3 regions of the Janthinobacterium sp. SUN128 genome follow, and region 2 is predicted to be linked to each of the others. Evidence: predicted binding sites of a transcription regulator. Region 2 holds the regulator's gene; each other region holds the start of a gene.
The links. Region 2 encodes LexA, which represses DNA repair genes until DNA is damaged. Its sites were predicted from a motif close to ACTGTATNNNNATACAGT; they were not measured.
Positions count from the first base shown of each region.

Region 1: O3297_RS13225 (PA0069 family radical SAM protein) is a predicted target of LexA. The motif match lies at 4,205-4,222, and genes of this name have one in related genera.
Region 3: O3297_RS26730 (putative DNA modification/repair radical SAM protein) is a predicted target of LexA. The motif match lies at 1,763-1,780, and genes of this name have one in related genera.

Region 1 is NZ_JAPWHY010000001.1:2,911,566-2,918,839, forward strand. Features, by position in the region: gene O3297_RS13205 (fumarylacetoacetate hydrolase family protein) at 1-454, opposite strand, end outside; gene O3297_RS13210 (VOC family protein) at 515-1,048, opposite strand; gene O3297_RS13215 (LysR family transcriptional regulator) at 1,175-2,143, shown strand; gene O3297_RS13220 (gamma-glutamylcyclotransferase) at 2,172-2,807, shown strand; gene O3297_RS13225 (PA0069 family radical SAM protein) at 3,000-4,142, opposite strand; gene O3297_RS13230 (tRNA-uridine aminocarboxypropyltransferase) at 4,271-4,978, opposite strand; gene O3297_RS13235 (methyl-accepting chemotaxis protein) at 5,050-6,813, opposite strand; gene O3297_RS13240 (lipocalin family protein) at 7,077-7,274, opposite strand, start outside.
Region 2 is NZ_JAPWHY010000001.1:3,140,942-3,148,215, forward strand. Features, by position in the region: gene O3297_RS14205 (DUF47 domain-containing protein) at 1-457, opposite strand, end outside; gene O3297_RS14210 (replicative DNA helicase) at 552-1,937, opposite strand; gene rplI (50S ribosomal protein L9) at 2,073-2,528, opposite strand; gene rpsR (30S ribosomal protein S18) at 2,556-2,846, opposite strand; gene priB (primosomal replication protein N) at 2,872-3,171, opposite strand; gene rpsF (30S ribosomal protein S6) at 3,192-3,581, opposite strand; gene lexA (transcriptional repressor LexA) at 3,857-4,492, shown strand; gene O3297_RS14240 (cystathionine gamma-synthase family protein) at 4,559-5,800, opposite strand; gene purF (amidophosphoribosyltransferase) at 5,844-7,274, opposite strand, start outside.
Region 3 is NZ_JAPWHY010000006.1:141,416-148,689, forward strand. Features, by position in the region: gene O3297_RS26725 (UdgX family uracil-DNA binding protein) at 1-539, opposite strand, end outside; gene O3297_RS26730 (putative DNA modification/repair radical SAM protein) at 515-1,747, opposite strand; gene O3297_RS26735 (RHS repeat-associated core domain-containing protein) at 1,960-6,090, shown strand; gene modA (molybdate ABC transporter substrate-binding protein) at 6,683-7,274, shown strand, end outside.

The DNA.
Region 1 (7,274 bases), 230 kb from region 2:
TGGCCACGTCGCCCGTAATCACCGCCACTTCCGCTTCCAGGTCGATGCCCCACTCTTCGGACAGGGCGAAGATCGGGTCGCGCGGACCGATAAAGCTGTCGGAGCCGCCCTGGTACATCAGCGGGTCCGTGTAGAACGAAGCCGGCACTTCCGCGTTGCGCGCCTTGCGCACCAGTTCCACGTGGTTGATATAGGCGGAACCGTCTGCCCACTGGTAGGCGCGCGGCAGCGGCGAGTGGCACAGCGCCGCGTCAAACGGCTGGGCGTCCGGCGCCTGGCCCGCATTCAGGTCGGCATACGCCTGCTCCAGTTTCGGCGCGACGGCGTCCCAGTTGTCGAGCGCTGCCTGCAGGGTGGGCGCGATGGCGGCCACGCGCTGGTACTGGCGCAGGTCGCGGCTGACGAGGATCAGGGCGCCGTCGCGGCTGCCGTTTTTCAGGGTTGCGAGTTTCATGGTGTTCCTTGTTCGATGTATGTCAGAGAGTGTCGGTCTGCCGTATTCAAGCTACCGCGCTCAGGCTTCCGCCGGCGCGTGCATCCAGGCGGCGTGTTTCGGCGCGCGGCGCGTCTGCGACCATTCTTCCAGCATTTCCCATTTGACGGCGTCCAGTTTGGCCATCATTTCAGGCGTGCCCACGTTGGCCGCCAGTTCCAGGCGGTGGCCGTTGGGGTCGAAGAAATAGATCGACTGGAAGATGGCGTGATTCACGGGACCGAGCACCTCGATGCCGCCGGCCACCAGCCGCTCCTTGGCGGCCAGCAGTTCGTCCATGCTGCCCACTTCCAGCGCCAGGTGCTGCACCCATGCCGGGGTATTGCGGTCGCGGTCCATCGGCGGCTGCGTCGGCAGCTCGAAGAAGGCCAGCACATTGCCCTGGCCTGCGTCGAGGAAGACGTGCATGTACGGGTCCGGCGCCTTGGTCGACGGCACCAGGTCTTCCGCGATGGCGAGGACGAAATTCATGTTCAAATGCTTGACGTACCACTCGACGGTCTTCTTCGCGTCGATGCAGCGGTAGGCGACGTGGTGGATTTGCTTGATCTTCATGTGCTTGTCTCCAATGGATGGCGCCCTGGGCGCAATGGCTGGCCTGTTTTTCAGCTTTTCACCATTAGAATCGAGTTCCAGCTATCATACAAACAATTTTTAACCATTGATTTATCGGATTATCTTATGAGTCCCAGCCTGCGACAGATGCGCGCCTTCGTGGCACTGGCCAAGACCGGCAGTTTTACCCTGGCCGCCGAATACCTGCACGTGACGCAGTCCGCCTTGAGCGGTTTGATCAAGGAACTGGAAAGCGTGCTGGGCGTGCGCGTGGTCGAGCGCAGCACGCGCAAGGCGCAGCTGTCCGAAATCGGCCGCGAACTGTATCCGCTGTTTGAAAAGATGATCGAAGACCTCGATGGCGCCATGGCTGGCATCGCCCAGCGCAAGGCCCTGAAGACAGGCCTGGTGCGCATTGCCGCGCCGCAGATGATGGCGTGCACCCTGCTGCCGGAAGTGATCGCAGCCTACCGGCAGGCGCACCCGGACGTGCAGCTGCGCCTCGTCGACTGCCCCGTGGAGAATGTCTCGGCGCGCGTCTTCAGCGGCGAAGTCGATTTCGGCATCGGTCCCGAACGCGATCCGACGGCGGAAATCGCCGCGCAAGTGCTGTTCGAAATGCCCTTCGTGCTGGTCTACCCCGAGCAGCATCCGCTGCGGCAGAAAGAGCGCGTCACCTGGGCCGACGTGGGCGACTACCCGTTCATTTCGCTGCAGGGGCAATTTACTGAACGCCTGCTGCGCGACATGCACGGCGCGTTTCGCGAGCTGTCGCTCAACCCCTATAACGAAGTGACCTTCATGACGACGGCGCTGGCCATGGTCAGCGCCAACCTCGGCATCACGGTCTGCCTGCCGTACGCGGAACCGATGGTCAAACTATATGATTTGCACATGCGCGCCCTGCACGAGCCGGAACTGACGCGGCGCTTCTTCGTCTACACGAAGACGGGACGTTCGCTGTCGCCGGCGGCCGAAAGCTTCATGGCCTTCCTGTTCCAGTTCGTCGAGACGCACGAATGGAACGTGGGGGCGAACGGCGGCGCAGCACGCGTGGCCTTGCCTGCGGACGGTTCGGCCGCCGCCCCTTTATAATGGCGCATCACTCCATACCGCCCGCACCATGACCCAAGCTGCCCTGAACGAGCTGTCGTCCATCGACGCCGCCACCATCGCCATCAACCAGCGCATGAACAAATTCGATGGCCACGCACAGGTCTGGCTGTTCGGCTATGGCTCGCTGATCTACAAGGCCGATTTCCCCTACATCGAGCGCCGCCCGGCCAGCATCGCCGGCTGGACGCGGCGCTTCTGGCAAGGTTCGCACGACCACCGGGGCACGCCGATGGCGCCGGGCCGGGTCGCCACCATCGTGCCGCAGGCAGGCGCCGTGTGCGATGGCATGGCTTACCTGATCACGCCCGAAGTCTTCGCCCACCTCGACCACCGAGAAAAGAACGGCTACCTGCGTTTAGCCACCGACATCACCTTCGACGATGGCAGCAAGGTCGAAGGCCTGGTGTACATCGCCAACGAGGAAAACGCCGCCTTCCTCGGTGCCGCCCCGGAACTGGACATCGCGCGCCAGATCGCCCGTTCAAACGGCCCCAGCGGCCCGAACAGCGAATACCTGCTGCACCTGGCCAGCGCCCTGCGCGAGCTGGGCAAGAGCGATCCCCATGTCTTTGCCATCGAGCAACATCTGGCACAGATGCAGATGCAGACACAGACACAGACACAGAATAACGCGGCAGGATAGCACCCCAACATAGCACCGCACGGCAGCACCGCGGCACCCTGCGGTGCCCGGGCAAGACCCTGCCTCAAGATGCCCGGACGATGGCGCGCCGCTCCCGGCAACCTGCGGCAATCCCCCGGCCGCAGGTCAGCGTCGCCCGCCTTTCAGCTCGTGAGCGCGCCCCAGCATTCTCGGCGGCGAGAATGACTTAACTTAAAACAAATCCAGCTGCCCCGCATTGCCATTTTTTACTTTCGCGCCCAGCGGCGGCACCACCAGCGGGCGACGGAACTGCGTGCAATCGAGCTGCTTGAAGCGGCCGCCCTTGCCATGCAAGCCCAGCCGGTGCACGGCTTTTTCAAAGCGCTGGCGGATGAGGTCGGCCCATACGCCTTCGCCCCGCATGCGCGCGCCGAACGCGCTGTCGTAATCCTTGCCACCACGCATTTCGCGCACCCGGTTCATCACGCGCTGGGCCCGTTCGGGGAAGTGCGCTTCCAGCCATTGCTGGAACAGGGGGCTCACTTCCCACGGCAGACGCAGCACCACATAATGGGCGTGGATGGCGCCCGCGTCGCGCACGGCTTCGAGCAACTGCTCGATTTCCGGTTCCGTCACGAACGGGATGATGGGCGCGATGCTCACGCCCACGGGGATGCCCGCCTCCGTCAGGGTGCGGATCGTGCGCAAGCGTCGCGCCGGGGCGGCAGCGCGCGGTTCCAGGGTGCGCGCGATGGCCGGGTCGAGCGTGGTGACAGTGACGGCCACGGCGGCCAGGCGCCGGGCCGCCATGGGAGCCAGAATGTCGATATCACGCTCGATCAGCGACGATTTCGTGATCAGCGCCACGGGGTGGTCGCATTCGTGCAGCACTTCCAGCACGCGCCGCGTCAGCTGCCGTTCGCGTTCGCACGGCTGATACGCATCGGTGTTCACGCCCACGGCGATCGGTTCGGTCACATAGGATGGCTTGGCCAGTTCGCGCCGCAAGAGTTCGGGGGCGTTCACCTTGGCGTAGATGCGGCTTTCGAAGTCCAGGCCCGGCGATAGCCCCAGATAACTGTGCGTGGGGCGGGCAAAGCAATAGATGCAGCCATGTTCGCAGCCCCGGTATGGATTCAGCGAGACATTGAACGGCAAATCGGGCGAAGCATTGCGCGTGAGGATGGTGCGCGCCTGCTCGTCGCTGACCTGCGTCTTCCAGCCCGGCGCCGCCGCCTCTCCAGCCTCCTCATCCAGGCATCCCACGCTCCAGCCGTCATCGAAACCGGCGCGCGCGTGCACCTCGTAGCGCCCTTGCAGGTTCGAGACTGCCCCGCGCCCCTTCCGGGCTTTCAGCGATTGCGGCGGCAACATGGCTTGCCCGGCGAAGCTGTCATCGTGCTCTGGAATGATTGCTTTCATGAACGGCCCCATCAACTGTATATACGTACAGTATACTATGCCGCTGCGCGGGCAAGATCAAGGGCTGGCGTGATGCCGTTTCACGCTTTTTCACCATGCGGCATGACATAACTCAACTGCTGCGCGACAAAGCCGTCAAATGCCGCGATCAGGGGAACGAAGCGGTCCGCGTCCTGCTCCAACTGCATCAGGGCATAACACGTCGCCTCCAGGGTCGATAGCTGGTCTGGCGCGTGCGCCTTGCGGATCAGGTAATGGGATGCGGGCGTATCGCGCAGGGGCAGGCGCGGCAGCTGTTGCAAAAGGGGATTCAGATACAGCATCTTGCGGCTCTTGCGCCAGGTAGCATCCAGCACCACCAGCCGCAACCGGGCCGAGAATCGGGCCGGATCAAGCAAGATGGCGGGGTCGAGCGCTGGCGGCGGCGCGATGCCCAGCGAACGGTCGCCGGGCGTATCCGGATACAGCAGCACGTTGTGCTTGCCGTCCAGCAATTCAGCGAGCGTATCGGGAGCAAACTGCTCGCCCGTCAACATGCGGCTGTTGGGCAAGCTCAGGTGCAGCAAGCGGGCGCTGCCCTTGGCATTGTGGATTTCCAGCGGATGCTGCAGGATCAGCACTTCCACCGCGTGGGAAACGGGGGCGATCCAGCGGCAAATGCAGCTGGATGCGGCGCGCAGGCAGACTGGGCAGCGCGCCCGTTTGGCGGGTTCCGCCAGGGAGGACGAGGCAGCGGCAGGGCTGGAGATAGCGCTGGAAATCGGGCTGGAGGTACGGCGGGTAGTCATGGCGGAGCGGGTTCGCGGCTGTCTTCAAGCCGCGATTGTAGCGCCCACGCCATGCCAAGGGGAATCTGCGCTTAAAACTCTTCCCATTCGTCGGCGCCCGACGCCACCGGCGCCTTCGGCACGCGTGCGCGCGCAGCTTCCGCTTGCGCCGCCTTGCCCGGCGCGGGCGCGGCTACGGTTGCCGCCGGCGCGCGGTGCCTGGCAGGCTGGATGGCGGGTGCAGGTCGAGTGGCAGATTTTGCTGGCGCAGACGCTGTCATGGACGGACCAGCACTGGCCGAAACATAGTGCTGCGTTGCATCGAGCTTGAACAGGCCCACCACGTCAGCCAGCTTGGCCGCCTGTTCCTGCATGGATTCGGCCGCCGCGGCCGCCTCTTCCACCAAGGCCGCGTTTTGCTGCGTCACCTGGTCCATCTGGCCGATGGCCTGGTTGACTTGTTCGATGCCGGCGCGCTGCTCATCGCTGGCGTCGGTGATCTGGTTCATGATCTGCGTCACATGGCTGATGCTTTGCACGATCTCGTCCATGGTACGGCCCGCCTTGTCCACCAGCTGCGAACCGGCCTCGACCTTTTGCACGGAATCGTCGATCAAGCCCTTGATTTCCTTGGCCGCCGCGCTGGAACGCTGCGCCAGGTTGCGCACCTCGGACGCCACGACGGCAAACCCACGGCCCTGCTCGCCGGCCCTGGCCGCTTCCACGGCCGCATTCAGGGCCAGGATATTCGTCTGGAAGGCGATGGCGTCGATGACGCTGATGATGTCGACAATCTTGCGCGAGGAATCGTTGATCGAGCCCATGGTGCTGACCACTTCCGACACCACCACGCCGCCCTTGCTGGCGATCTGCGACGCGTCGATGGCCAGCTGGTTGGCGCTGCGCGCATTGTCCGCATTGAGTTTCACGGTGGACGTCAGCTCTTCCATGGAAGACGCCGTCTCTTCCAGCGAACTGGCCTGCTCTTCCGTGCGTGACGACAAGTCCAGGTTGCCGGCGGCAATTTCGCTCGACGCCGTACTGATGGACTCGGTGCCCGCGCGCACCTGGCCCACGATACTGACCAACTTATCGTTCATGTTTTTCAGCGCATGCATCAATTGCCCTGTCTCATCGCGGCTTTCCACGACGATATGGCTGGTCAGGTCGCCGGCGGAAACGGCTTCCGCCACTTCGACGGCACGCGTGATGGGGCGCGTGATCGAGCGCGTGATCCAGTAGGCGCAGGCGATGCCCAGCAAGATGGCCACCACGCCCAGCGAGATCAGCAGCATGCGGCCATTCTCGTAGCGCGAACGGATTTGCGCGGCGGTTTCATCGAGCAATTTGGCTTCCAGCAATTCCAGCTTCTTCAGCGACGCCAGGTAGATGTCGCGCTTGACGGCCATGTCGCCTTCGTACAGGCGCTTGCCCAGTTCCAGGTCGCCCGCATTCTTGGCCTTGAACACATTCTTGCGCACTTCCGTGTAGGCCTTGCGCGTGTTCAGCACTTCCTGGTACAGCGCCTGCTCGTCCGGGCTCAGTTCGCTCTTGCCGATATCGTTCTGGATTTCCGTGGCGCGTGCAGACGAGACCGCCATTTCCTGTTCAAACTGCTTCTGGTGTTCGGGATCGCTGACTTTCCAGGCGGCTGCCGTGCGCGCCGCATTGACCTCGATGACCTTGGTCCATTCACCGATCAGGCGCTCGTTGCGCACCTTGACGTTGACGAGCGCATCGGTTTCCTTGCTGGCGCTTTGCATCTGCACGATGCCCACCACGGTCAGGCTGGTCAACAGGAGCAGAACGGCGGCAAAACCGCCACCGAGACGTACGCCGATTTTGAGGTTTTTCATTGCGTGATTCCTATCTGAAGAAAAACGATGCACAGACGCCACGAAACCGACCTACTGCTACGTATCATATAGCAGGCATCTGCCGTGCGGCAATCACGAGCGGTGGCGCAACGGACACTCGCCACCGGAATGGCAGCGCGCCGCAGCGCACTACTTTGGAGCAGATTGTGAGTGAATCAGAGTGGTATTGCAAGAAATAACATGCAGAAAAGCAACAGCCAGAAGGCGGTATGCCGCCACGAATGGGCGGCAGGCAAGCAAGGTCAGTTTTGCTTTACATAGATCAATTTTGACGTATCGAAACCCAGGCCAGCGGCTTTCTCTACCAGGCGCTGCTGCAAGGCCGGGTCCATGGTTGGCGTGCGCGACAGCAACCAAAAGTAAGACTTGTCGGGGCCGCTGATCATGGAATAGCTGTAATTTTGCTGGTCGAGGTCGAAGACGATGTAGGAACCATAGAA
Region 2 (7,274 bases):
ATTCCAGGCGGTCGATCTCTTCGCAGATGGCGACGATCTTGCGCGAGTTGTCCATGTTATGCAGCATGGCGACGGCGTCGCGCACTTTTTCAGTACAGGCCAGCACCAGTTCGGCCAGGCGCTTGGCTTCCGGCGTGACGGCTTTCAGGTCGTACAGCGAAACGGTTTGCGCCGCATCTTCCAGCAGGTCGAGGATGTCGTCCTGGCGCGTGATCAGCTGATGGATGTCGTCGCGGTCGATCGGCGTGATGAAGGTCTTGTGCAGCATTTCCACGGTGGCGTAGGTGACTTTGTCCGCCTGTTTCTCGATGCTTTCGATCGCATGCACGCGGTTTTCCAGGTCGTCGAAATTGGTCATCAGGCCGAGCATCTCTTTGGCGCCCTTGACGCACAGTTCCGCGTGCTGGTTAAACAATTCAAAAAACTTGCCCTCAGTGGGCATCAAGCGTCCAAACATGTCATTCTCCGTTAAGCATTGAGTCGTGTTATTTACTACAGAAAGCCGCCCCTTTTGATGAAGGGGCGGCCAATGGAATATCAGTGCTGCTGTGTTAGTCGCCTTGGTAAAGCGCCAGGCCACCACTGTAATTGCCAAATTTGGTGTACTGCCCCATGAAGGTGAGGCGGATGCTGCCGATTGGACCGTTACGTTGTTTACCGATGATGATTTCGGCCGTTCCCTTGTCTGGCGAGTCGGGGTTATACACCTCGTCGCGGTAAATGAACAGGATCACGTCGGCATCCTGCTCAATAGCGCCCGATTCGCGCAAGTCGGACATGACAGGACGTTTGTTCGGGCGTTGCTCCAGCGAGCGGTTCAGCTGGGACAGCGCGATCACGGGGCAACCGAGTTCTTTCGCCAGGCCTTTCAAGCCCCGTGAAATCTCGGAAATCTCCGTGGCGCGGTTGTCGCCCGGCGTATTGGCCGACATCAGCTGCAAGTAATCGACGATGATCAGGCCCAGCTTGCCGCATTGACGCGACAGGCGGCGCGAGCGGGCGCGCAATTCGATCGAGTTGAGCGCCGGCGTTTCATCGATGTACAACTGCGCGTCGTTCATCTTCTGGATCGCATTCGTCAGGCGCGGCCAGTCCTCGTCGTTCAGGCGGCCCGTGCGCAGGCGGTGCTGGTCCAGCTGTCCGACGGAGCCGAGCATACGCATGGCCAGCTGGGCGCCGCCCATCTCCATCGAGAACACGGCCACGGGCAAGCCGCTGTCGATGGCCACGTTTTCGCCGATGTTGACGGAAAACGCCGTCTTGCCCATCGACGGACGGCCCGCCACGATTACCAGGTCACCCGGCTGCAGACCGGAGGTCATGCGGTCGAGGTCGATGAAACCGGTGGGTACGCCCGTGATTTCACTCTGGTTGTCGCGGCTGTACAGTTCGTCGATGCGCTCGACCACTTGCGTCAGCAGGGGCTGGATGGCGGTCCAGCCCTGGGCGCCGCGCGCGCCCTCTTCGGCGATGGCGAAAATCTTCGACTCGGCCTCGTCAAGCATCTGCTTGACTTCCTTGCCTTGCGGGCTGAAGGCCGTGCCGGAGATATCGTCGGCGACGGTGATGAGCTTGCGCAGCACGCCGCGGTCGCGCACGATCTCGGCGTAGCGCCGGATGTTCGCGGCCGATGGCGTGTTTTGCGCCATGGCGTTCAGGTAAGCGAGTCCGCCCACATCATCGGCCTTGCCGAGCTGGGTCAGGGTTTCAAAAACAGTAATGACATCGGCTGGCTTGGAAGCGTTAACCATCTTGACGATTTGCTCGAAGATGATGCGATGGTCATAGCGATAGAAATCCTCCGCATGCATGAAGTCGGCGATGCGGTCATACGCGGCATTGTCGCGCAGCAGACCACCGATAACGGATTGTTCTGCTTCGATCGAATGCGGCGGAATACGGAGGGAATCCAGTTGCGGATCAGAGGGGGCGTTCATGGCGCGAATTATACCCGCTTCGGCGTGCTGGCAAAAATAAAGGGCTGAAATTGAGCGAAAAAAAGGCCACAAAAAAGCCGGGCGAACCCGGCTTTTCATAGTGCGGCAGCGCTTGCGGGCCAGGCCCGCAGACGATTACGCGTTCGCGTCTGGTACGACAGCGATAACAACTTCCACGACCACGTCGGTGTGCAGAGCAACCGAAACGTTGTGCTCGCCAACGATCTTCAGCGGGCCGGTAGGCATGCGGATTTGTGCTTTTTCAACAGCAAAACCTTGCTTGGTCAGCGCTTCAGCGATGTCGAAGTTGGTGACGGAACCGAACAGACGGCCATCAACACCAGCTTTTTGAGCAACTTGAACGGTCAGGCCGCTCAGTTTTTCGCCCTGGGCTTGCGATGCGGCCAGTTTGGCGGCAGCAGCTTTTTCCAGTTCGGCGCGCTTGACTTCGAATTCAGCCACAGCGGTTGCCGTAGCACGACGTGCCAGGCGTTGCGGGATCAGGAAGTTACGTGCGTAACCGTCTTTGACTTTGACGACTTCGCCGAGGTTACCGACGTTAACAACTTTTTCTAACAGAATGATTTGCATAGTTCTTCTCCAGGAATATCTGACCGATTAAGCGTGGTGCAGATCGGTGTATGGCAGCAGCGCGAGGAAGCGAGCGCGCTTGATTGCGGTGTCAACTTGGCGCTGGTAGTGCGCTTTGGTACCGGTCAGGCGTGCTGGCATGATCTTGCCGTTTTCTTGGACGAAGTCTTTCAGCGTGTCGACGTCTTTGTAGTCGACTTGCTCAACGTGAGCTGCGGTGAAGCGGCAGAACTTCTTGCGTTTGAACAACGGGTTTTGCTGTTTGCGTTTTTCTTTAAGCTTGAGCTTATTTTTGTCGAACTTTTTACCGAATGCCATGTCAGGCTCCTGTATCTAAAATGCGCTAGTCAGAATTGACTGCACTAAAATCAATGATGTGAAACACCAAACTCTTGCTGTTGCGGCTCTTCCTGGCCAGGAAACCCGTGAACTGATACACCCCGCCCAAGCTTGCCTGACTGAACCTGCCTGAAATTTCGCCAGCGGCTAGCGCGGCAACATCAAACTCGGTCAAACGGGCAATCCCTGCTTCCATCTGCTGCGAACTGTGTTGCAATACTGCATTCACAATCGGCAGCCCTGCCGGGGTATAGCGCAATATTTCGCGCTCGGCAATGATGGCGGTTACTTGTAGCTGGTTCAGCGCACGATCCTGGTCAAGAATTAAGCTGCTGCTGCGGCTGGAGCGGCTGCTGGTGCTTCGGTGCGGTGGCTTTTGGCCGCGTCTTCGCGTTGTACCGATTTCATCATCGGCGAAGGAGCTGTTTCAGCTTTCTTCATTTTAACGGTCAGGTGACGCAACACGGCATCATTGAATTTGAATGCTGTTTCCAACTCGACCAGGGTCTCGTTGTCGCATTCGATGTTCAGGCAGATGTAGTGTGCTTTAGGCAGCTTTTGGATCGAGTAAGCCATTTGACGGCGGCCCCAATCTTCCACGCGGTGAACCGAACCGCCGCGGGTGGTTACGCTGGCTTTGTAGCGTTCGATCATCGCGGGCACTTGCTCGCTTTGGTCCGGATGGACGATAAAGACTATTTCATAATGACGCATGCAAACTCCTTCAGGTCGGATTGATAATCGCCCACCCCGGCGTCAAGACGGGTGTGGGAAGGTCAGCCGAAGATTATAACCGCCTTTTGCAAACGTTTCAATCATTCCTTCCACCAGCCCCCGAAAAGCCCGCGCGCCACCGTGCTTTCCGCCCCTGGACAAGTATTTATTGCGAAATTCGCCTAAAACACGGAAATCCCCTTGCATAGTGGGCGATACTGTACAAAAATACAGACTGTTCATATAGACAGCATTTTAGTATGCACCCACCGCTCATGATCAAGCTGACAGCACGACAAGAACAAATCCTGAACCTGATCAAGGACGCGATTGAAAACACGGGCTTTCCTCCCACCCGTGCCGAAATCGCCAATGAACTGGGTTTCAAATCGGCCAACGCGGCCGAAGAGCATTTGCAGGCCCTGGCCCGCAAGGGCGCGATCGAGATTTCTCCCGGCACCTCGCGCGGCATCCGCCTGATCGGCGCGGCCGCTGAAGCCCTGCCATCGAAAGTGCCGGCAGCGCTGCTGATGTCGCTGCCCCTGATCGGCCGGGTGGCGGCAGGCTCGCCCATTCTGGCACAGGAAAACCTGGAAGCGAGCTACAACGTGGACCCCGCCCTGTTTTCGGCCAAGCCCGACTTCCTGCTGAAGGTGCGCGGCTGGTCCATGCGCGACGCCGGCATCATGGATGGCGATTTACTGGCCGTCAAGAAGGTCGATAGCGCCAAGAATGGCCAGATCGTTGTCGCCCGCATCGGCGACGAAGTCACCGTCAAGCGCTACAAGAAAACCGGTTCCGTCATCGAATTGCTGCCGGAAAACCCCGACTTCAAGGTCATTACCGTATCGCCGGAAGATGAATTCGCCCTGGAAGGTTTGGCGGTAGGCTTGATGCGCAGCTGGCATTGAACCTCCGCATGTAAAAAGGGCCGCAACAGCATGACTGTTGCGGCCCTTTTTTATTGCCCAGGCGTTTTATGCGTCCAGGGCGCTACGGAAATCCTCGAGCAAGTCCGCCTCATCCTCGATACCGACGGAGACGCGGATCAGGGATTCGGCGATGCCCATGCTGGCGCGGCGCTCGGCGCCCATCTCGTAAAAGATCGTATGGGCGACGGGAATGACCAGGGTGCGCGTGTCGCCGAGATTGCTCGCTGGAATGGCAAGATTGAGACGATTGAGGAAATCGAAGCAATCGATGCCATCCTTCAGCTCAAAGCTGAACAGCGAGCCATAGCTGCGGAACAAATCCGTCGCCAGCGCGTGCTGCGGATGCGAGGCCAAGCCCGGGTAATGCACGGCCGCTACCCGCGGGTCGGCGGCCAGCATGGTGGCCAGCGCCAGGGCGTTCGAGCAGGTGCGGTCCATGCGCAAGGCCATGGTTTCCGCGCCGACGGCGATATGGTGCGCCGCCTCCGGGCCCAGGGAGGCGCCGAAATCGCGCAAGGCCTTGGCGCGGATTTGCGCGATGCCCCACTGCGCCGGCGCCGCCTTCTTGTAATTGTCGAAAATGTTCGGATACTGCGTCCAGTCGAACACACCCGTGTCCGTCAAGCTGCCGCCCAGGGCATTGCCGTGGCCGCCGATGGATTTTGTCAGCGCATTGACCACCAGGCCCGCGCCCACGGCTTTCGGGCGGAACAGGTAGGGTGTCGTCATCGTGTTGTCGACGATGTACAAAATGCCGCGTTCCTTGCACAATGCGCCGATCTTTGCCAGGTCGGCGATCTGCGTGCGCGGATTGGCGATGGTTTCGACAAACACGATGCGCGTTTGCGGCGTGATGGCGGCGGCCACATTGGCCACGTCCGTGGCGTCGACGAACGACACGGCAATGCCCTGCCCCGTCACCGTTTGCCACAGGCTGTTGGTGTTGCCAAACAAAAAAGCCGACGACACGACATGGTCGCTGGCGCGCAAGAGCGCCTGCACCACGGCGCCGATGGCGCCCATGCCGGTGGCGAAGCACAGCGTGGCGACGCCATCTTCCATCTTGTTGACCTTGTCTTCCAGCGCGGAGACGGTCGGATTGCCCTGGCGGCCGTAGCGGAAGCCGGGCTCCTTGCCCTGGAATACGGAAGCGAGCTGGCGCGCATCGCCGTAGCCGAAGGCAACGGAAGTATGCACGGGCTTGTGCAGGGAACCGTGCTCGATGCCCTTGCGGCGGTCGTTATGCAGGATGGTGGTGGTAAAGCCGTAGTTTTTTTTATCGTTCATGATCGCGGAGCAAAAAAAGCCCGGCGCTAGCCGGGCAAGATAATTACGCTTCTGTTGTCGCCAGGTTCAGGTTCAGCTGGGAACGCGGCGTATCTTCGGGCGCTGCCGCCTTCGGATGGTGGCGCGCATATTCCAGGCGGTCCAGGTATTCCTGCGACACGTCGCCCGTCACGTACACGCCATCGAAGCACGACGCTTCGAAGTTGGTCAGGGCCGGGTTGACGTCGGCGATGGCCTGCTTGAGCGCGCCGATATCCTGGTACACCAGGTAGTCGGCCGTGATTTCGCGGCACACTTCTTCCGTCGTGCGGCCATAGGCGATCAGTTCGTCGCGCGTCGGCATGTCGATGCCGTACACGTTCGGGTAGATCACCGGCGGCGCAGCCGAGGCGAAGATGACTTTCGTCGCGCCCGCTTCACGCGCCATCTGCACGATTTCACGGCTGGTGGTGCCGCGCACGATGGAATCGTCGACCAGCAGCACGACCTTGTCCTTGAATTCGGACGGGATCGCGTTGAGCTTCTGGCGCACGGATTTCTTGCGCGCCGCCTGGCCCGGCATGATGAAGGTACGGCCGATATAGCGGTTCTTGATGAAGCCTTCGCGGTACTCGATGTTCAGCGCCATGGCCAGCTGGATGGCGGCCGGACGCGAGGAATCGGGAATCGGCATGACCACGTCGATATGCACGCCTGGCAATTCGGCGCGGATCTTCTCGGCCAGATACTCGCCCATTTTCAGGCGCGTGGCGTACACGGAGGCACCGTCGATGACGGAGTCGGGACGGGCCAGGTAGACGAATTCGAACACGCACGGGTTCAGGCTGGCATTGTCGGCGCATTGGGCGCTGTGCAATTGCTTGTCAGCATCGATGAAGACGGCTTCGCCGGGGCCGATGTCGCGCACGAAGCGGAAGCCCATGCCTTCCAGGGCCACGGATTCGGAAGCGATCAGGTATTCCGGACCTTGCTCCGTTTCATTGATGCCCAGGCACAGCGGGCGGATGCCGTGCGGATCGCGGAAGGCCAGCAAGCCCACGCCGGCGATTTGCGCCACGGCGGCGTAACCACCCTTGACGCGGCGGTTCAGCACGGTAACGGCCTTGAAGATGGCTTCCGGGTCCAGGTTCAGGCCCGTCGTCGCTTCCTGGATTTCATGCGCCAGCACGTTGAGCAACACTTCCGAATCGGAATCGGTATTGATGTGGCGGCGGTCGTTCTTGAACATTTCCAGCTTCAACTGTTCCCAGTTGGTCAGGTTGCCATTGTGCGCCAGGGTGATGCCGAACGGCGCATTCACATAGAACGGTTGTGCTTCCTCTTCGCTCGACGAACCGGCCGTCGGGTAGCGGCAATGGCCGATGCCCGTCGTGCCTTGCAGCGAACGCATGTTGCGCGTACGGAAGACGTCACGCACGAGGCCATTGGCTTTGTGCATGGAAAACATACTGCTGTGATTGGTCGCAATCCCTGC
Region 3 (7,274 bases), on a different contig from region 2:
GCGGCGGGCGTGGCGATCATCCAGCTGGCAGATCCCATGCGGCGGGCGAAGTGGCGCGCCACCTGCGGCAGCACGTCGTGCGTGGGCTCGAACCAGGCCACGAAGCGGGGCGCCCCCTCGGCTTTGCTGCGTTCGCGGAAACGCACATACGCATGCATATCGTGCTCCTCGCGGCGCACGGCCTTGGCCATGGCGTGCAGGCGCGCGCCGTCCGCGTCGGCGGGAGAAAGTACATCGTGCTGGTCCAGTTGCCAGCGCCAGAGCACCTGGTACAGGAATGCCCAGCGGTCATGCACGTTGAAACAGGCGGCGCTTTCCAGCAATTCCACCAGGGAACGGGGCAGGCGCAGCAGTGGCGCGCTGGTATCCGTCGCATCTGGCGTCGAGGAAAACAGGTCGCCATCACCGGGCTGTGACTGCCAGGCAACGTCGGCAGGCGGCACGCCGCGCGCGATCAGTTCGCGCGCGGCCGCGCGCCACTCGTCGAACGATTGCGCCAGCCGCACCACCGTACTCATGCGGCCTGCAGCTCCGGCCATAAATTCATCTGCTGCGGCGCTTCCGCCATGGCGCGGCGCAGGTGTTCCGAGGCGGTGGTGTCGCGCGCGGGAAAGTAGTCGGCCGTGATGATGAAGGGGGCGATTTTCTTCATGCTGCAGCGCAGGCGCGACAGGTCGGCGTAGCGCACTTGCCGCAACTGGCGCAGGTCGACGATGCGCTGCGCGTTGCGCAGGCCGATGCCGGGCACGCGGGCAATCATGTGCTGCGCCGCGCGGTTCAAGTCCAGCGGAAAATGTTCGCGGTGCGCCAGCGCCCACGCCAGTTTCGGATCGATATCGAGCGCCAGGTTGCCGCCCGTGGCGGGCAGCAGTTCGCTGGCCTGGAAACCATAGCTGCGCAGTAAAAAGTCGGCCTGGTACAGCCGGTGTTCGCGCAGCATGGGCGGCGGCGCCAGCGGCACGCTTTTCGGGCTGTCGGGGATGGGGCTGAAGGCCGAGTAATACACGCGCTTGAGTTTGTAGCTGCCGTACAGGGTCTCAGCCGTGGAGAGGATTTGCTGGTCGTCGCTGGCGTCGGCGCCGACGATCATTTGCGTGCTTTGCCCGGCCGGCGCGAAGCGCGGCGCGCGCGGTTCTTCCGCTTTCTCATCGAGCTTGCGGCGGATGGCGCCCATGGCCAGCTTGATCGTATGCACGCTTTTTTCCGGCGCCAGCTTTTGCACGCTGTCTTGCGTCGGCAGTTCGATATTGACGCTGAGCCGGTCGGCATAGCGGCCCGCCTGCGCGATCAGGGCGGGATCGGCGTCCGGGATGGTTTTCAGATGGATATAGCCGCGGAACTGGTGCACCTCGCGCAACTCGCGCGCCACCTGCACCAGCTGCTCCATCGTATAGTCGGCCGACTGGATGATGCCGGAACTGAGGAACAGGCCATCGATATAGTTGCGCAGGTAAAAGTCGGCCGTCAGCTTGACCACTTCGGCCACCGTAAACCGCGCGCGCGGCACGTTCGAACTACGGCGGTTGACGCAGTACTGGCAATCGTACAGGCAGTAATTCGTCAGCAGCACTTTCAGCAGAGAAACGCAGCGCCCGTCCGGCGTATAGCTGTGGCAAATGCCCATGCCGGAGGTGGCGCCAAAGCCCTCCTTGCCGATGGAATCGCGCTTGGGCGCGCCGCTGCTGGCGCAGGACGCGTCGTACTTGGCCGCGTCGGCCAGGATTTCCAGCTTGTCCGTCAATTCCATGGCTCACCCTGATATACTGTGTTTATATACAGTATATCAGGAATGTGCAGCGACATTGCCTGCAAAGGGCCGTGTCTTTTGAATATGGAAGAATGGCCTGAAAACGGTAAGGACATTACGTATAAGCAATGAAATATAGTGCTAACATGTCAATGTTAGCTGGAGTTTCATTCTTTGAGACGCTTAGCCAAAAATACCTCCGATTCACTCTCATGTTCAGCCTATTCCAGAAAAAACTCGTTTTAGTATTCCTCGTCCTCTTCTTCCAGAGTCCGTTTGCGCAAAGCTACACCATGCCCACCATCACCGTTACCGCCGAGCGGGAACGGCAGGCCTATGAAGACTGCATCGCCATGAGCGGTGTATTTTGCCGCTGGCCCGGCGACATGTTCGACCTCTACAACCGTCCCTCGCGCGGTGCCGGCACGCCAGGCCCCGCCAATACCGATGCCGCGCCATCGAATGCCAATACGAATATCAATCGCTGCGGTGCCATGACGGCGCATCCGGTGGTCATTGCCACCGGCGAGAAGATCAAGCCTGAGGTGGATTTCCAGTCCTTGGGCCTGTACGGCCTGGGGCTGAAGCGAACCTATCGCAGCAAGCATGCGGTCGGCACCCTGTTCGGACCGCAGTGGCTGTCCAACGTGGATGTGCCCAGGTTGAATGAACCGAATTGCGGCAATACGGGAACGGGGCGATGCATACCCCGTTCCGTGACGGTGACCGATCCCACCGGCAGCACGACCAATTATCAATTTGTCGGGGAAAACGAGTTCCCCTCCACCTTGGACCCGAAAGCCGGTTCTTACTTATACCTGTCAGGAAAATCGGCGCGCAGGGGAGAAATGGTCTACACGCCGGGAATGGGATGGGTCCTGTGGGCCAATGGCAATACGTATACCTATAATAAAGTGGGTGCCATCGTCTCCATCATGGAAGGTGCTAGCGCGCAACTCAATTTCCAGTACGGCGCCAATCCCAACCAGCTTGCCAGTGTCAGCAACAGCAGCGGCCAGCTGATCCAGTTCACCTGGGGCGGCAATGGCAAGGTGAGCCGCGTGCGTGATCCGGCGGGCAATGACTGGAACTATGAATACCATGCCAGCGGCATGCTCGCCAAGGTCACGGCGCCAGCCAGCCAGGAGGTACGCGAGTATCACTACGAGACGGCCAATCCCGTTTTGTTGACGGGGATCAGCATCAATGGGCAGCGCCATGGCCGCTATGCGTATTTCGCCGATGGCCGGGTCAGCGAAAGCGGCCTCGAGGGTGGAGAGGAGCGCGAGACGTTCGTCTATGGCGTCAATCAAACGACGGTGACCGATGCGCGTCAACAAGCGACCACCCACAAGTTTGCCCTGATCGGTGGCGAGCTGAAGCCGACATCGGTTTCCCGCGCCGGCACGGCGACGTGCGCCGCGGCGGCCGCCAGCACCGCGTATGATGCCAACGGCTACGTCGACTATACGCTGGACTGGAATGGCAACAAGACGGACTACAGCTATGACGCCGGCGGCCGCCTGCTGAGCCAGACGACGGCGGCAGGCACGGGCGCGGCGCAGACGGTCGTGCATAGCTGGAATGGGAATGAAATTGAGAAGACCGAATACCGCAATGCGGGCAACGTAGCCTACTTGCGCGTCAGCTATACCTACTACCATGCGTGGGCCCCGTCGGGAAAGCTCGAGAGCGAAACCTGGGATGACCTGAAGACCGGCAAGCAAAAGAAATTCGTGCACACGTACACGTTTTATCCGAACAGCACCATGTCGAGCTGGACAGTATCGCGCAGCCTGCCTGGTGGCGCGGCAGTCACGCGCTATGACTACGACACGCGCGGCAACCTGACTGGCATGACGAATCCGCTGGGCCACCAGCAAGCGTGGGCAGGCCATGACGGCATGGGGCGCCCATCGAGCTATACCGACAGCAATGGTGTCGCCAGTACCTATGCTTACGATGACATGGGCCGCCTGCTGGCAACGACGCTCAATGGCAGCCAGACGACGCATCTTGCCTATCATGCGGGCGACCTGGTGCGTTCCATCAGTTATCCGGACGGCAGCATGACGCAGTATCAATACACGGCCGGCGGCCGGGTCGAATATGTCGGCAATGCACTGGGGGAATTCACGCATATTGCGGTGAATGTTCCCGACAACAGCGTGCGTGTGAGTTCCGCCCTGCATCACGCGGAGGTGAGTGCTGGCCTGCCAGTCCCGGTTGCTGCCGGTGAGTTGAGCGCCACGATGGAAACGGATACCCTGGGCCGTCCGTACAGCGAGCTTGGTAACAATGGTCAGCGTCTCGACAAACGATACGATCACAATGGCAATCTCGTGAGCGTTACCGATGCGGCTGGCCGCTCGACCTCATATGCGTATGACGCCGCGAATCGTCTCGTCAAGATGACCGCGGCCGATGGCGGGGTAACCGTAAGGGCCTATGATGCCGAAGGCAGGCTGGCATCGGTGACCGATCCGCGCCCGCTGCAAACGCGTTATACCTATAATGGTTTTGGGCAGGTGACCAGCATCGTCAGTCCGGACACGGGTACCACCACATATGGCTATGACGCTGCGGGCCGGCTGGAAAGTGAAACACGTTCCGATGGCAGAGTTACCCGCTACACCCTGGATAGTCTGGATCGTCAAATATCACGCAGTAATAGTGGTGAAACCGAGAAATTTACCTATGACGAGGGACGGTTTGGCAAGGGGCGCCTGACTGGTTTCACGGATCTGACGGGGTACACCAGCTACGCCTACAACGCATCTGGGCAGCTCACTGTACAAGTCAATAATATATACGGCACCAGCTATACGACTGTCTGGGACTATGATGCCGCTGGTCGCCTGGAGGGCATCCATTACCCATCGGGCACGCGTACCTTTTATTCGTACGATGCTTATGGCCGCGTGAGTGAACTGTTGACGAATGCGACCGGTGTGTGGACGAAACTCGTTGATTCAGTCCTGTATCAGCCGGTCAGCGGCCAGCCTCATGCATGGCGCTACGGGAATAATTTACCGCGCAGAGTGACGCTGGATGCGGATGGCCGTATTACGCGCATTTCCGGCAATGTGGAAAACGTGGAATATCGCCATAACAGTACGAATCAGATCATTGCCATGATCGATTCGGGCAATGAGCATATGAATCAGGGAATTGACTATGATGCTGCTGACCGCGTAGGACTGGTGACGCGCCGGATCGACTATCAGAGTTTCTCCTGGGACCAGGCTGGCAATCGTACAGGCCAGGCCAGGAAAGGCAGCAATTATAGTTTCGTGCTCGATAGCGGCAGCAACCGGCTCGCATCATGGAGCGGCAATGGCGAGTTTCGTAACTTCAGCTACAACCCCGTGGGCACGCTGGCCAGCGAATCGCGCCATGATGGCAGCCGTTCCTATACCTACGATGGATTCAACCGCATGCGTGGCGTGATCGTCAATGGCCGTTATGTCGGAGACTATCGCACCAATGCGCTGAACCAGCGCGTGCAAAAAGATGGAGCCGGTGGCATCACGCAAGCCATTTATGGTCCGGGCGGTGAACTGCTGGCAGAAGTGGGAGCGCAAACCAGTCATTATTTCTGGTTCAACGGCGAGCTGATTGGCTTGGCGCGTGCCAACCAGGTTTACTTTAGTCATAACGATCACCTGGGTCGTCCCGAAGTCATGAGCAATGCCAGTGGTGCCGTTGTATGGCGCGCCGCCAATGCCGCATTTGACCGCGCCGTCATCGTCGACACGATTGGCGGCCTGAATATCGGCTTCCCGGGCCAGTACTATGATGCCGAATCGGGCCTGTGGTACAACTGGCACCGCTACTATGATGCATCGCTGGGAAGGTATTTGCAGAGCGATCCGATCGGGTTGGCTGGGGGAATCAATACCTACGCATATGTGAGTGGCAATCCAGTTAGTCTCGTTGATCCTACGGGGCTAGAACCTCCGGCTGGAGCAGTTGCGTTCCGGGATTTCATGCGCAGCATTTGGCCCATGCCAGGTTTCACTAATCAGATCTCCGGTGCCACACGTGATTTCACGCGCAATTACAATGACATGCGAACTGCTAACACGATTGGCGCTGACAAGTACTTCCACTGCAAAGCCAACTGCGAAGCAACTCAGAGGGGATGGGTCGGTGAGAAGACAGCTTGCGTTATCTCGGACGTCCGCGAGGGGGTTGACCAGTACGTGAAATTGGACCCGGCGAGTGCTTCGGCAGCCGATCAAGTTGCCAATATGGCAGGCCGCTCAGAGGCACGCTCAGGAGGGACGTGTGAGGCCGTGTGCAGCACGTTCCGCCCTAACGGTTTGTCTAATTCTTATTGAGGAAATGATGAAACGACCGTTTCTTATAGGCGTTCTCTTGCTTCTGGCGGCAGTGCTCATTGCTGCCGGAATATGGATCAAGCGGGAAGCGTCGATTGATAGCTGCCTGGACCGCGGTGGGCGGTGGAATTACGAAGTTGCTGCTTGCGAAGGGGCCACTGAGTAGGTGCAATGAACTCTCTGCGAAGCTGGAGCTCGTTCCCGAAACCGCGATAGGCTCTGGCGTGCGATGGGTGATGAACCTGTCGTCATGCCGCTGGAGCAGAGGGCGATCGATGGCGATGGGAAGAAATTATGCGCAACGGTTTGTGCCGATGTCGGAAGACAGGCAGGCGGCGTAAAAATACAATGCATTAAGACAAGTTCTGCATCGTACGCGCAAAAAAAAGCATTGCCTGCGAGGCTGGGAAAAGGTGATCGATTCTCTGCTGTCAGGTGGTATTGAGATACCGCAGCCAGCTGCCATTTTCCCGGCGCTGGCTGCATTTTCCTCTTTCTCCGATTTGCCATTGCTTGATCCACGCAATGGCAGAACGCTATATATAAGTGTATATTACGGTCCTTGTCACCGTTCACTTACAAGGATACGATCATGCGCCTCACCTCCCTCGCCCGCCTGCTTGGCACCGCTCTTCTCGCTACTGCCGCCAGCTCCGCCTTTGCCGGCGAAGTGGTGGTGTCGGCCGCGGCCAGCCTGACGAATGCGTTCAAGGATGCGGCGCAAAGCTATGAGGCGCAGTATCCGGGCAGCAAGGTGTCCTTGAACTTTGCCGCCTCGGGCGTGCTGCTGCAACAGATCGTCAAGGGCGCGCCCGTCGATGTGTTTGCCTCGGCCGACCAGGAAACCATGGATGCGGCGCAAAAGCAGGGCCTTGTCTTGCCGGCCGACCGCATGGATTTCGTCGGCAACAGCCTGGTGCTGATCGTGCCGCACGATAGCAAGCTGGGCATCAAGAGCCTGGGCGACCTGACGCAAAAAAGTGTGACCCGCGTGGCCATCGCCAACCCGGCCAGCGTGCCCGTCGGCCGCTATTCCGAAGGCGCGCTGAAGAAGGCCAAGCTGTGGGAAGCCGTGCAGCCGAAAGCCATCGGCACGCAAAACGTGCGCCAGTCGCTCGACTATGTGGCGCGCGGCGAAGTCGATGCGGGCTTTGTCTACGCCACCGACGCGGCCATCATGAAGG